DNA from 2 places in the Pseudoalteromonas pernae genome. Region 2 is predicted to be linked to the other one. Evidence: predicted binding sites of a transcription regulator. Region 2 holds the regulator's gene; the other holds the start of a gene.
What was found. The regulator sigma-54, encoded in region 2, starts transcription at its own class of promoters, with help from an activator protein. The targets are predictions, from matches to a motif close to GTTGGCACGNNNNTNGNNT.
Positions count from the first base shown of each region.

Region 1: V1358_RS06545 (FlgO family outer membrane protein) is a predicted target of sigma-54. The motif match lies at 5,521-5,539, and genes of this name have one in related genera.

Region 1 covers NZ_JBDODM010000002.1:505,968-513,903, reverse strand. The annotation lists gene V1358_RS06565 (TonB-dependent receptor domain-containing protein) at 1-1,303, opposite strand, end outside; gene V1358_RS06560 (MFS transporter) at 1,469-2,686, opposite strand; gene gtfA (sucrose phosphorylase) at 2,875-4,347, shown strand; gene V1358_RS06550 (LacI family DNA-binding transcriptional regulator) at 4,445-5,476, shown strand; gene V1358_RS06545 (FlgO family outer membrane protein) at 5,582-6,175, shown strand; gene V1358_RS06540 (FlgO family outer membrane protein) at 6,188-6,916, shown strand; gene V1358_RS06535 (FlgO family outer membrane protein) at 7,020-7,586, shown strand; tRNA gene V1358_RS06530 (tRNA-Arg) at 7,652-7,726, shown strand; gene V1358_RS06525 (glutathione peroxidase) at 7,729-7,936, opposite strand, start outside.
Region 2 covers NZ_JBDODM010000004.1:181,452-189,387, reverse strand. The annotation lists gene mlaE (lipid asymmetry maintenance ABC transporter permease subunit MlaE) at 1-155, opposite strand, end outside; gene V1358_RS11055 (ATP-binding cassette domain-containing protein) at 155-949, opposite strand; gene V1358_RS11050 (calcium/sodium antiporter) at 1,152-2,123, shown strand; gene V1358_RS11045 (KpsF/GutQ family sugar-phosphate isomerase) at 2,134-3,102, shown strand; gene kdsC (3-deoxy-manno-octulosonate-8-phosphatase KdsC) at 3,102-3,653, shown strand; gene lptC (LPS export ABC transporter periplasmic protein LptC) at 3,650-4,204, shown strand; gene lptA (lipopolysaccharide transport periplasmic protein LptA) at 4,194-4,727, shown strand; gene lptB (LPS export ABC transporter ATP-binding protein) at 4,724-5,449, shown strand; gene V1358_RS11020 (RNA polymerase factor sigma-54) at 5,473-6,963, shown strand; gene hpf (ribosome hibernation promoting factor) at 6,989-7,276, shown strand; gene ptsN (PTS IIA-like nitrogen regulatory protein PtsN) at 7,278-7,724, shown strand; gene rapZ (RNase adapter RapZ) at 7,755-7,936, shown strand, end outside.

The sequences.
Region 1 (7,936 bases), on a different contig from region 2:
ACATCCACGACATACTGATATTTTGCAGCGCTTTATAGTAGCCGAAGGTAATGCTGGTGTCCTCGATGACCTTGGTGAGTTTAAGATCATTGACTAAGGAGTCAAAATCACTCATTTCTACGTCAAAGGTGTGAATTCGCATGATATTGCCACCATTGAAAGTAGCACCTGCAGATGGGCCATTGGCATAGCTGAGCGTAGCCCCTTCTCCGGCGATTGATTCTGCGATACTTGTACCATCTGCAACCTCGGCAGGGAATGGCGATAAGAATGAGCCTTTAACACTCGACTTCCTAAAGCGATTCTCGATCTCCCAGTCATTCCCCAAATCAAATGAGGCTTCAAAGCCTATAGCATTCACTTGAGGATGCATGCCATCGCGCATATCACCACGGCGTAATTCACCGTCAGCGCCTAGCGATAATGTTGATAAGAAATAAGCTGAATGCGGTGTGTCGGTTTGTGAGTCAAATCCTGGTAACGAGCTGCCGTCTGCATACATTGGCATGGGTAGGTAACCAATGGCTTTGTCATCTAAGTGTTTTAGATACAAGCGCACATAACCCGAATCAAATTCCTTGGTAAGGTTTGCTTTGATTTGCCCACCATTGTTGGCTGTGTAACTAGCATCCCGAGGTCCTTCACCTTGACGGAAAAAGCCACCAATATGGAAGTAAGTCGAATCATTGAGCTCGCCGCCATATTCGAAGTCAGTGCGGAAGGTGTCGTAGTCCAAACCAAATGTTGTCGCGATGCTACCCGTATCGCCACCGCCTGTTTTACTGATCACGTTAATAATCCCGCCAGGGGCATTACTGGCCATAGTAGACGCCGAGCCACCTCGAATTGACTCTACCGTTTGCATGGTACTGTCTAAACGCAGGAAAATATCAGCATTACCAAAGGCGATATCGCCAAACTGCATAATGGGCAAGCCGTCTTCTTGTAGTTGCAAGAACTTTGCACCACCTGCCGCAACGGGTAAGCCACGCACCGCAATGTTGGCATTACCTTCACCACCAGAGGATTCCGAGCGCACCCCAGGGATTGCGCGAAATGCTTCAGCGGTCGAGCGTGGCGTGGTCACCTCAAGTTGTTCGTTTGAAAAACTACTTACAGATACACTGGATGCCATAACAGTTGAGTTACGTGGCACGCCGGTAACCATAATGCGTTCAAAGTTAAGGCCTTTTGCCTCTTTGTCTACTTGCTCTGTTTGTTCCGCTTCAGCAGCATTTAAGTTGCTACAAATAGCCATGGCCAGAGAACTTAATAAAAACGTTTTGAATGTTGCACGTTGCATTTACTCACCCCAGATTCTCATTGTGTGTTGTTGATGTTCTTAACCGTACTACAAGTTTAACTTAATCGATTAAGTTAATTAATAATAAAAATTTTGTATCTAGGCAAGCTGTTTTTTACTCAGTTTGCCTAAGGTTCATTTAAGTATTTGGTTATAAAAGGGAATTTAATCTTGTTTTGATTTCAGGTTGAAAGCACTGCCAATAGCGAGCACGGCTGCAAAGGCTGTAGCTAGGTAGAACCCAAAAGAAACATGACCAAATATATCACTGATTAAACCCATCAATAATGGTGCAATTGCTGCCGATGCGGCGGTGAAGAATAAGATTACACCAGCGATTGCACCGTGTTGCGATGGCTGAAAGTGGCTGATGCCTTTTGAATTTAGAGTGGGGTAGATCACTGACATAAACAAGCCGGATAATGGCAGCAATACAACAGCAGCCGCGACGCCAAAGATAGCTGTGCCCAAGTAGCACAAGAATACCGCGGTCGAAAACCAGAATAATACGCTTTGCCAGCTAAGGTGGCGCAGTACCCAGACCCCCAAGAAGCGCCCACCGGCTCGCAATATAAAGAAAATGGTCAGTGCATAAGTGGCGAGCCACATCATGGAACCCTCATAGTCACTCAGTAGTGTAGGCATCCACACGTAAATAGCCACTTCGGTGGCAACGTACAGTGCCACTGCGGCAGAAAATCCCAAAGCATAAGGGTCTTTCATTAACAGCAAAGAGTTCTTAAGGTTAATTTGCCCGCTTAGGCTCTTTTGGGTTATTGGATATTTTGCTTTTAAGGCCATTAGGCTTAATACGACACACAGCGCTCCGGCGCAAAGGTACAAATATTTCCAAGATACGCCGGCAGTTAGCAGGTAGCTGACAACCGCAGGGCCGACAATGGCCCCTACACCGAAGAACCCCTCTACTTTATTCATAGTTGCCGTATGTTCTTGATGGTTTGTGGAGATATCACCAATCAGCGCAAGCGCGCCGGTTTTAAAAAGCCCAATGGCTAAGCCAATGAGCGCCAGCAAGGTAAGGAAGTATAAAAAGGAGCTACCCGCGGCAAATAAGAAACAGGCGACAGAAAACAACACCAAACCGGTGATGATTGTCGCTTTGCGCCCCCACTTATCCGCCAGGTAGCCCAAAAAAAGCCCCCCTAGGGCTATGAAAATCATAGGAATATAATGAAAAGCACTGGCCTGCGTCAGCGTTAGCTTGTAGGTACTGATTAGCTCAGGGATGATCACGCCTACAGCATCAGAGGTCATCGCAAAGACGAAAAACATCATGTAGGTCAGGATTTTTATTTGCGCTACAGAAGTGCTTTCTATGACCGATTGATTTACTTCTGGGTGTGAGTGACTGGATGATTGCATCTGCATTTCCTCTTATCAGAGCGGCCCTAATTACTGCAAACTACGAGCGCCTATCGTCTTATTGTTAATGTCATCTATTTTCAAACACTAGGACCAACAACTTAAAATTATTCTTGATCAAATGTAAATTGTATATAACATATATCTTAATCGATTAAGTTATTCAACCTCTAATTTATGGTCGGCGTATGAAAAACAATGTTCAGCTTATCACCTATGTAGATAGATTAACGGGAGCAGGTGTTCCTGAACTGGCGGCTACCCTTGAAGGGCCCTTGAGTCAGTTATTTTCCGGCGTACATTTGTTGCCATTTTACTACCCCATTGATGGCAGTGATGCAGGGTTTGATCCCATCGACCATACCTTGGTGGATGAGCGATTAGGGACGTGGCACGATGTGAAACAACTTGGCGCAAACACGGAGTTGATGGCGGATCTCATCGTTAATCATATGTCAGCACAATCGCCAGAATTCAAAGACGTGTTAGCGAAAGGGCGTGAGTCGGCTTATTGGGACTTGTTTCTCACTAAGGATAAAGTCTTTCCAAACGGTTTGACCCCCGAATTACAAAGTAAAATTTATCGCCCACGACCTGGAAGCTGCTTCACAGCCTTTACCCTACCTAATGGTGAGGTCGCAGAGTTTTGGACTACTTTTACTGATAACCAGATTGATATTGATGTTCATTCACAAGCAGGTAAGGCGTATTTGCATCGTATTCTTAATACTTTTGCGAACAATAACATTAAGATGATCCGCCTTGATGCGGCTGGATACGCCATTAAAAAAGCAGGCACTAGCTGTTTTATGCTTGATGAAACCTTCGATTTCATCGGCGCCTTATCTGAGTATGCACAATCATTAGGGATAGAAACTTTGGTTGAAATTCATTCCTACTACAAAACGCAGATAGACATAGCTGAGCGAGTAGGCATGGTTTACGACTTCGCCTTACCACCTTTGGTCTTACACAGTATTTTCAATCAAGATGTCACAGCACTGGTAAATTGGCTTACTATTTCTCCGCGCAACTGTATTACCGTGCTCGATACTCATGACGGCATCGGTATTATTGATGTTGGGCCTATGGAAGGGCAACCAGGTTTACTCAGCGATAATGAAATCGATACTTTAGTTGAGACCATTCACCGCAAAAGTCATGGTGAAAGTAAAAAGGCAACCGGTGCAGCGGCAAGTAATGTTGACCTATACCAAGTCAACTGCACCTATTACGATGCATTGGGCAAAGATGATTATGATTACCTCGTTGCTCGGGCGATTCAGTTTTTCAGCCCAGGCACACCACAAGTCTATTATGGCGGCTTGTTAGCACAGCACAATGATATGCAACTGCTCGCGGCCTCCAATGTTGGCCGAGATATTAACCGTCCATATTTGGACAGTGAAAAATTAACGCTCCAGATGCAGCGTCCTGTTGTCCAGGCGCTTATGAAACTGATCGCACTACGCAATGACAGTGCAGCTTTTGACGGTCAATTTGATGTGCAGGGGCAGGGTTCAAGGCTCACTTTGCGATGGCAAAATGAAGCACAAGTGGCGACATTGAACTTAGATTTAGCCAAGCGTAGTGGTGTGATTGAGTTAGAATCAGACGGTCACAGCCGCATTGTGAATTTATCCGATTTAATATCACTTTGATGGCTACTTACTGTTTTTTTTGATCATTTAGTGATAAAAGTGCATGTCATCATCTATTAGTAACGCACCGCTTTTATAGCTGCTTTTTGGGTTTGGCATGGCACAGAAGAAAATATGGACGCTGAAAAGCATCGCTAAAGAGTTAGGGGTATCGAATGCGACGGTTTCCAATGCATTTAATCGCCCCGACCAACTTTCTGAAAAACGCCGAGAAGAAATTCTCGCGTCATGTAAAAAGCTAGGCTATAGCGGACCTAACAGAGCTGCGCAATCACTGCGCAGTGGGCGATTTAACATTGTTGCCTTGGTTTTGCCAGACAGTGTCGAGTACATGATCACTGACCCTGTGGCCAGTGACTTTGTTAAAGGCGTGTCTGCTGTGTTGGAGAAAAACAAAGTCAATATTTTGTTGTTCTCAGGTGCGTCAGACAGCATAGACAGTGTTTGCGACTTTGTTGACGGCTTTATCTGTTATGGTTCCCCACGCAATGCCAATTTGATTGAAGAATTAAAAAGTACTGCCAAAAAGGTTGTTACATCAGACTTTGATATTGACCGCCGTGCCAGCGTTATAGTGAATAACCAACAAGCAGCTTACGAAATTGCTAAACTGGCACTGCATGGCAGCAAGGACCAAGTCGCAGTTCTTGGGCTGCGTTTAATAGACTCCGATGTCACCTGCCGCGTCTATGACCTAAATGATGCGCAAGACAAAGCATCTATTTCACTGCAGCGTTTGCGAGGCTATCAACTCGCGCTGGAAGAGCAAGGCATCACCCTTGCGTCAGATCGTTTATGGAATATTCCTGAAAGTAATTATCACTTTGCCTCTATTGCTGCCAAAGAAGCACTGAACTCACTGCCTAGACCCAACGTTTTATTGTGCATGAGTGATCTGATAGCGCTTGCAGCGATAGCTGAAATTAACGCATTAGGTCTTCGCATTCCTGAAGATATTCGTGTGGTTGGTTTTGACGGGGTAGAGGAGGCGGCGCGCTCGGTGCCACCACTGACAACCATACACCAAAATAGTATCGATAAAGGCATCAAAGCAGCAGAGCTATTTATTGAGCGCGCGACTGATGCTGTGGTGATCCCCTATCAGGTTGAAAAGCGACAAAGCTGCTAAATATTTTCACTGATTAGATCGTTACCTTCTACGAGTAAAGGCTTTGTGGCACTGTTTTTGCTTTTGAATTGCTAATTATTCATTTTGCAAAGCAGCGAGGCTGGTGTGCGTATCATTTCTATCTTAATGGGTTGTGCTCTGTTGCAAGCATGTGCGCCGAGCCAACGGATTGAAGTCGTCCCTAGAGTTGCTGAATCCCACCCTGTACAACAGAATTCGATTCATCAACACAGTGTCCGTTTAGCCAACAGCATGGCATCGTCATTACGCTCAATTCCCTACGGTGCGAAGGTGGCAGTCGGCACATTTTTGCCGCCAAAGACACTAAAAGCAGAATCTGTTCCTTGGCAACAGCAAGATATTGCGCTGCAATTGCAAGAAAGCTTAATGACAATTTATACGCAAATGGGGTTTACGGTTGTTGAATATCGTACCCGCAATCATATTGCTTTGGAGTCTCATGCTGATGTGATGCTTAGCCGAGACGTGGCGCAATTAGCCCAGCGCCAAGAAATCGACTTTTACGTCACTGGCACGCTCACGGAACAAGAAGACGCGTATGTTGTAAACGTACGCATGATCGATTCGGATAATAATCAAGTAGTGGCGGCGGCAACAGACTATTTGCCTAATACAATCTTAATGCATGCCGATAAAGTGCGTATGACCAATGGCCACTTGCAACGCCGAGCCTACTAACGAGGATTCACCATGAACAAACTAACTTTCACATTATCACTGGGTCTTGTTGCAATGCTAAGTGGTTGCTCGGGTACGAATGCATGGTTTTCAGATGAAGAAGAGATGAAACAGTATGTCATTGCCCAAAATGAGCAGGCTAATCAACAAGTACAGTTAATAGGTGCATCTTCTGACGATACTTCAGGGCAAGAAGTAAATGTATACCAAACAATGGCAAGCCCAATTCAAGTGCATGGCCAGCGTGAATTGAACACTAGCCGTAGTGTTAAAAACGTCAACCACTACGTTCAAGCCTTGATGCAAGATATGATCAGTAACATTGATACAGGTGCGTTGATGCAGCCTATGGCTGTGACTAGTTTTGTGTTTTTAGACAGTGATTACCAACAGGGTAATTTATTGGGCAACCAATTAGCTGAAAGCTTTATGCACGAACTGCACGAGTTTGGTGTACCGGTAATCGACTACAAAACCATGGATTACATCCGCGTAACGCCGCAGGGCGATTTTACTTTTAGTCGTGACTTTTTAGAGTTAGAACAAGACCACCCAATGTCGCATGTTTTGGCTGGGACGTTAGTGAAACACCAAGGAGGGGTTTTGGTAAATGCGCGTATCGTCGGTTTGAAGTCAAAAATGGTGATTGCATCGGCGCAAGGCTTGTTGCCACATGATGTGGTCGATTCACTGCTAAGCACCTCAAATTATGCGGGTGTAGAGCTCAAACAAGCGAATTAATCACCCTTAAGCCAGAGAGCTATTATCTCTGTGCTTGCTTAAATGGCATTAAAGTTCCCGCTCAGTTAGCCGATACAGTAAAAAAGCTAATTGAGTAGGGAACATGAGTTTACATTTATTACTTCCTAGCCTGCTTGTGTTGACGGTCAGCGGTTCAGCGATAGGTGCTTCATCGCGTGTTGATATCAATCCACTAGAAATCAAAGTAGACACAAAACTACACAGTGCACATCACAAACAACTGAGTGACTATACGCAACAGTTAGCGCTTAAACTAAGCGACAGCATGACCAGCCAATATGTGAGCCACATTGCTGTTGCAAGCTTTGTCGATTTTGACCACACCCTTCATCATACCAATCCTTTGGGTAACCAACTTGCTCAGGAGTTGCTAGGTGATTTACAGCGTTTCGGCTATTCAACCGTTGAGCACAAACTCACTCCTTATATCGAAGTGAATCAAGGGGGAGACTTTGTACTATCTAGAGATAGCAAAGCGCTCGCAAAAAATATCGGCATCGATCACATCCTGACAGGCACCTTGGTGTATCGTCAAAACGGCGTAGTCGTGCATGCTCGTGTGGTGGGAACGCAAGATCAAGTCGTCAAAGCCAGTGCCCGACAGTTTATTCCCTACTTTGTTATTAGTGAGCTAGTGTCGAACGGGTAGAGCATGACAATTCGCTCATAACTTGTTGCTATTCAAAGTGAATTTAGCTGATAATGGGGGCCAGTGGCCCCTTAGTTAAATGGATATAACAACCCCCTCCTAAGGGGTAGTTGCAGGTTCGATTCCTGCAGGGGCCGCCAGATTAGCCAAAGTGCTGTTCTAAATCGTCTGAACCGCCAATGTGCTCACCATCAATAAAGATTTGCGGCACGGTTGTTCTGCCACACACTGCTTTAAGCGTGGTCATCGTTATCTCATTGCCTAACACGATTTCTTCGTATGCCATACCTCGTTGCTGCAAAAGCGATTTCGCTTTGGTACAGAATGGGCAACCAGGCTTTGTAAAAATG
Region 2 (7,936 bases):
ATGTAGAGCTGGCGAATCAACAAAGGCGTGCCTTTGCGGAAATTAGGCATGCTGAGCAAAGCGCCAAGCAACATCTGCGTTGCACGGCCCATTGAAGCAAAACGATTGAGTGTTTTATGGCCCAGTCGCTGCCAAAAATCGATAATTGCAGACATTATGACAACAACTCCTGTTCATAAGGCTGAGCATCAAAGTGGAAAGGCACCGGGCCATCAGAAAGACCTTGCAAAAATTGTTGCACCAAAGGTGACTCATGTTTGCGTAATTCTTGTGGGCTACCACTGCCAATCACACCTTTCTCTGCGATGATGATGACGTGATCCGCAATACTCATCACCTCAGGCACGTCATGGGTAACAATCAACGAGGACAAACCAAGCACTTCGTTCAATGATTTGATGAGCTTAACCAGTACCCCCATAGAAATAGGGTCCTGACCAGCAAAAGGCTCGTCGTACATAATGAACTCTGGGTCGAGTGCAATTGAACGAGCAAGAGCGGCACGTCGCGCCATTCCGCCTGAGAGTTCAGCCGGCATCAGGTCTTTCGCACCACGTAAGCCAACCGCTTGAAGCTTCATCAATACGATTAGACGAATAAGCTCTTCACTGAGTTGGGTGTGCTCGCGAAGCGGAAAAGCGATATTGTCGAATACTGACATATCGGTAAATAATGCGCCGCTTTGAAAGAGCATGCTCATTTTAGTGCGCGCTTTATACAACGCAGCACGTGACATACTCGGAATGCTTTCACCTTGGAATAGAATATCGCCGCTATTAGGCTTTAACTGACCGCCAATCAAACGCAGCAGCGTTGTTTTACCAATACCACTGGGTCCCATGATCGCCGTGATCTTCCCTTTGGGGATGGTAAAATCCATATTCTGATAGATAACACGCTCCGCGCGTTTAAAGGTAACATCCTTGATTTCAACGATTGGTTGCGACAAGTCGCTCTCCCATTTATTTCTATCATTAGACCGTGCATTTTAAAGTTTTTTTGCCTCAAGGGAAAAAAGAATCTGTAAAAATTTGTAAGATCATTCAAAAAAGACCTCAGGTGCACAAAATCAGTGCGTTTTTTTACACAATGACAACGGCTTTTGATACTATTTGCGCCACTGTTTAGAATTAATTTTTGGCTTTGCAATCATGCTCACTTCTTTTGCCATTCTCGTTGCCGGCTTTGTCGCCCTCGTATGGAGTGCCGACCGCTTTGTTTTTGGTGCCGCAGCATTGGCTCGTAACTTAGGTGTCCCTGCTTTAATCATAGGTTTAACCGTTGTAGCCATGGGCTCTTCAGCGCCAGAAATGATGGTCTCCGCTTCAGCTGCTTTGGCCGATAAAACAGACACAGCGGTGGGCAATGCGATTGGTTCGAATATTACTAATATTCTATTGGTCTTGGGTATTACCGCGTTATTGCGACCGCTTTCTGTCTCATCCATTACCCTCAAACGTGAAATGCCGTTGGTGTTGGTTGTGTCAGTAATTGCTTGGTACATGTTCACCGACAACTATTTTTCCCAAACCGAAGGATGGCTGTTATTAGTCGGGTTTGTCGCTTTTATCGCTTTTCTTATCGTAATTTCTCGCAACCAGAAAGAGACGCAAGATGACCCCTTTGTTAGTGAAGCGTGCGACGAAATACCTTCGGATGTCAGCACTAAATCTGCGGCATTTTGGCTTATCGTCGGCTTGATTTTATTGCCTGTCAGCTCTCATTTCATTGTCGACTCAGCAGTTGATATTGCTCAGTATTTCGGCCTAAGCGACCTTGTTATTGGCCTGACAATTATCGCTGTGGGTACCAGTTTGCCAGAGCTGGCGGCGTGTGTTGCTGGAGTATTGAAAAAAGAAGACGATTTGGCGCTGGGCAACATTGTTGGCTCCAACCTGTTTAACATATTAGCGGTTTTGTCCATCGCAGGTATCCTTAACCCGTCGACAATTGACGCTTCAGCGGCGAACCGTGACGCCTTAGTAATGATCGCAGCAACCATTGTACTGATAGCAATGAGTTTGAACTTTCGCGGTTCAAGACGCATCAATAGGGTTGAGGGAGGCATGTTGCTTGTCGCATTTTTTGCCTACCAAGGATATATTTTTAGCCAGATAGCATAGAGTACTGTATATGACACAAAGCTACATCGCCACGGCACAGCGCGTAATTGAAACCGAGACCCAAGCCTTACAGGAGCAGCTTGCGCATCTGGATGAGCAGTTTACGCAAGCGTGTGAATTAATGGAACAGTGCAGCGGCCGCATCATCGTAGTGGGTATCGGCAAGTCTGGTCATATCGGTAATAAAATCGCAGCAACGCTTGCCAGTACGGGCACCCCTGCTTTTTTCGTGCACCCAGGTGAAGCGAGTCACGGTGATCTGGGCATGATCACCGCGCAAGATGTGGTATTGCTCATCTCTAATTCGGGAGAAACTCATGAAATCGTGAGCATTATTCCGGTTATCAAACGCATTGGCGCGGCACTTATCGCTATGACGGGCAGTGCAACATCGAGTATGGCCACGTTATCTGACCTGCATATCTGCATCGGCGTTTCCAAAGAAGCATGTCCTTTAGGGCTGGCTCCTACTGCCAGTACCACTGCGACCCTTGCCATGGGCGATGCCATTGCAGTAGCCCTTCTCGAGTCAAAAGGTTTTACTGCGGATGATTTCGCACTTTCACATCCCGGCGGCAGTCTTGGAAAAAGACTGTTATTAACGCTTAAAGATGTTATGCACAGCGGTGATAACGTGCCGCGTTCACACCAGTCGCAAAGCATAAAAGATGCCTTACTCGAAATTTCAACCAAAGGCTTAGGTATGACCGCTGTGGTCGATGATCAAGGTAAATTGGTTGGCCTATTCACCGATGGTGACTTGCGCCGAGTACTCGAGCATCGAATCGACATCCACAGTATGGCATTGGTGGAAGTAATGACGCCAAATTGCACCACGGCGAAAGCGAATATGCTTGCCGCCGAAGCACTGAATATAATGGAGCGTAAACGTATCAATGGCCTGATAGTCATCGACGAGCAAGACCGCCCTGTTGGTGCTCTCAACATGCAAGACTTACTAAAAGCAGGAGTGCTTTAATGCTATTTAGCGAGTTGTATCAACCTATTGAAGAGCAAGCATGGCAACGAGCCGAGAATATTAAGCTGCTGATATGCGATATTGATGGCGTGTTTTCAGATGGGCGCATCTACATGGGCAATCAAGGCGAAGAGCTGAAAGCTTTTAATACTAAAGATGGTTTTGGTATCAAAGCGTTGATGAATTCAGGTGTGCAGGTAGCGGTGATCACAGGCCGCCAATCGCGTATTGTTGAAAACCGCATGACCAGTTTAGGGGTGCAGCATATTTACCAAGGCAAAGAGAACAAACTTGAAGCCTATGCTGAACTCAAAGCAGCATTAAACCTGACGGACGACCAAGTGGCCTACATAGGTGACGATGGTCCAGACCTGCCCGTCATGGAACAGGTGGGGTTTGCCGTTGCAGTGAATGATGCTCACCCACTTATCAAACGGATTGCTCACTATACCACACTAATGCCCGGCGGTTTCGGCGCGGTACGCGAGCTCACTGATTTACTGATGTTGGCACAAGGCCACACATTGGGCACTGAAGGTACCAGTTCATGAACAACGCTCGGTTGCTTATTTCCATCATTTTCCTCGCTATTATGGCTTGGTTGTGGGCGCCGTATTTTATGAAGCAAGAACAAACTGTGGTGAAAACAGATCAAGCAATCGCTACACCTGATTATACGGCGACGGGATTACGCCAACGCAGTTATAACGATCAGGGGGCGTTAAGCCACAGTGTATATGCTGAACAAATGGAAATGTTTGAGGAACTAGGTTTCACCCATTTTCGCAAGCCCGAATTCACTCTTTATAATGATGGCGAACGCTGGCGATTGACTGCTGACGAAGCCACTTTGTACAACAATAATATTTTGATCTTGGAAAATAACGTTATTGCCACCAACTTATTAGAAGGGGCAATGATTGAACAAGTCAAAGCAGCAGCTATCCAAATAGACATTGATGCACAACGAATGGAATCAGAACAAAGCGTTGAGCTCAAGGGACCCGATCTATTGATCACCGGTCAGGGCTTGAAAGCAGATATCAATACAGAGATAGTGGAACTAATAAAACATACGCGAACAGTATATTATGACCAATAAATTCAATGCATTAATTCTTGGTTTAGGCCTTAGCCTCAGTGCCTTTGGTGCTCATGCTGAGCAAACAGTCAATGCCACTGAAGTGCTCATTGATGCCGATAACCAAATAGCCATGATCAAAGAAAACATCACTATTTTTGATAAAAACGTGCACATTGTTCATGGTAACCGTCAAATAAAAGCTGATCGATTAGAAGCGCACCGTCGTCCTGAATTGGGTGATAATAAGCAATTGCTTATCGCCACAGGTAACCCAGCCATGTACATAGAAACCATGGAAGATGGTCAGCAAATTACCGCTTCTGCTGCAGAAATTCGTTACGACGTCGCTACACAAATTCTACAAATTAAGGGTGACGCCAAAATAGAAATGGCTGATCAACAGATCATCGCCGAAACTATCAGCTATGATATAGATAAGCAGACCATCAGCGCTGAGAAAGATAAAAACTCCAGCACCCGAGTACGTACCACGTTAACACCACAGAGCGAAGAAAAGCCTGAGGAAAAGGAACAACCATGACCACACTGAAGGCGCAGAAGTTAGCGAAAAGCTACAAAGGTCGTGAAGTTGTAAAAGACGTCGGACTCGAAGTTAAAGCCGGCAGTATTGTTGGCTTGTTAGGCCCCAATGGAGCAGGCAAAACCACAACCTTTTACATGATTGTAGGTTTAGTGCCCAGTGACAAAGGCATGATCAGTATTGACGAGCAAGACATTACTTTGCTGCCAATGCATTCGCGAGCACGCTTAGGTATCGGCTATTTGCCCCAAGAATCATCTATTTTTCGTAAGCTCACCGTTTATCAAAACCTAATGGCGATTTTGGAAACGCGTAAGGACCTCAACAAAGCGGGTCGTGAGGAGCAATTAGAAAGCTTACTAGACGAATTTAATATCCAACATATTCGTGATTCATTTGGGATGGCATTGTCAGGCGGTGAGCGCCGTCGCGTTGAAATTGCTCGCGCTTTAGCCGCTAACCCCAAATTTATCCTTTTAGATGAACCTTTTGCTGGTGTAGACCCTATTTCGGTGTTAGATATAAAGAAAATTATTGAGCACCTGCGAAACCGTGGCATTGGTGTACTTATCACCGACCACAATGTGCGTGAAACCTTAGATGTATGTGAAACCGCGTATATCGTTTCTCACGGCGAATTGATCGCATCAGGCACACCACAGCAAGTCCTAGCCGATCAAACAGTTCGTGATGTTTATTTAGGTGAGCAATTTAGACTATAACAATAAAAGGATTGTTAGAGTACATGAGGCAATCATTACAGCTGCGCCTTGGCCAGCAATTAACAATGACTCCACAATTGCAGCAAGCGATACGCTTGTTGCAGCTCAGTACTTTGGATCTTCAACAAGAAATTCAAGAAGCACTTGACGCTAACCCACTGTTAGAAATCGAAGAAGAAAACTACGCTGATAACCCAGGCGATAAAAACGACAATGATCGCCTACAAAACGGTGAAGATAAACTCGATACCGAACCCCAAAGTAGCGACCAAATAGAAAGTTCTGACGCGTTAAATAACGATTCCATCAGTGACGAGCTACCGATGGACATGTCTTGGGACGAGTACATTAGCGCTGCCCCCGTCGCATCAGCAGGCCCTATGCCAGACGATGAGTTTGTTTACCAAGGTGAAACCACCGAGACGCTGCACGATTATTTAATGTGGCAACTGCAACTCACCCCATTCAGCCCAGTTGATGAAGCGATTGCGACAGCCATCATCGAAGCGATTGATGACAATGGCCTCCTCACGGTGACAACCGAAGATTTACTCGAGAGTTTGAATCATGAAGAGCAGGACGTAGAAATCGAACTCGATGAAATAGAAGCGGTCCTAAAAAGAATACAACTCTTTGATCCTGTTGGAATTGGTGCGCGTTCACTACAAGAATGCTTATTGATCCAACTCAATCAATTTTCACCTCAAACCCCTTGGCTTAGTGAAACGAAAGAGGTAATTTGTAATTACATTGATTTGCTAGGCAACCGTGACTATCGCACCTTAATGAAAAAGACTAAGCTTAAAGAAGCTCAGTTAAAAGAGGTGATGACATTAATACACAGTTTGAATCCGAAACCTGCCGCGACCATAGTGCGCGAAGAGTCAGAATACGTGATTCCTGATGTATCTGTTAAGAAGGTCAAAGGGCGTTGGCTGGTCGAGTTAAACCCCGACAGCATGCCAAAAATACGGGTTAATGATCACTACGCTTCATTAGGACGTAGCTGTAAATCACAAAGTGACAGCCAATTTATTCGCTCTCACTTACAAGAGGCAAAATGGTTTATAAAGAGCCTGGAACAACGCAACGATACCTTACTAAAAGTAACTAATTGCATTGTTCAACAACAACAGGCATTCTTTGAACATGGCGAAGAAGCGATGAAACCAATGGTCCTCAATGACGTGGCCGAAATGGTTGAGATGCATGAGTCAACAATATCTCGTGTAACAACACAGAAATATATGCATACGCCACGTGGGATTTTTGAGTTGAAGTATTTCTTCTCCAGCCATGTGAACACCGAGAATGGAGGTGAATGCTCATCCACAGCGATTCGAGCATTGATCAAGAAGCTAGTAGCGGCGGAAAACGTTGCCAAGCCATTAAGCGACAGCAAAATAGCCGACATACTCGCAGAGCAAGGAATCAAAGTGGCTCGAAGAACGATTGCAAAATATCGTGAATCGTTAGCCATACCACCGTCAAATCAACGTAAAAGCTTGATATAGACGTTAGACAAGAAGGAAAATGCTTATGCAATTGAATCTTACCGGTCGTCATGTAGAAATCACAGACTCTCTTCGCAACTATGTGAATAGTAAATTTGCAAAACTTGAGCGTCATTTTGACCATATTAACAATGTACATGTCATCCTAGATATAGAGAAACTCACACAAAAAGCAGAAGCAACACTTCATGTAAATGGCGGCGAATTATTTGCCACCGCAGAACACCAAGATATGTATGCGGCGATTGATGGCTTAATTGACAAATTAGATCGCCAAGTAATTAAACATAAAGAGAAATTATCTCGTCATTAAAATGAGCTTAGAACATCTTTTCTCAAAGGACTGCAGCAAAGCTGCGGTCCTTTTTAATAGCAAAAAAAGAATGTTGGAGTACCTAGCACAGGTTGCTCATCAACATGCACCGCATTTAAACGAGCAAACCATTCTCGATGCCCTACTCGCGCGCGAAAAGCTCGGTAGCACAGGCTTTGGGAAAGGCGTCGCAATTCCGCATGGTCGATTAGAAGGTATTGATCAAACGATCGCCATCATAGTCACCAACCGCGAAGCCATTAACTTCGATGCCATAGACAACCGCCCAGTTGATATTTTTGTCGCACTGCTCGTACCAGATAATCAGTGTGATCAACACCTCAAGACCTTGTCACAAATTGCTGATAGACTTAAAGATAAGCAATTATGCAAACAGCTGAGAACAGTGACCACTGATCAGGAGCTTTATCAGCTATTTGTAGCCTGATTTGGTAATAGAACTTTAAAGGGTAATAAAGTGGAATTGATTATCGTCAGTGGGCGTTCTGGTTCGGGAAAATCTGTCGCCTTACGCGTTTTAGAAGACTTGGGCTATTACTGTGTAGATAATATTCCAGTTAACCTCCTGCCAGCGCTTGTCCGCAGTGTATCGGACAGCTATGACAAAATAGCCGTCAGTATCGATGTCCGAAACCTGCC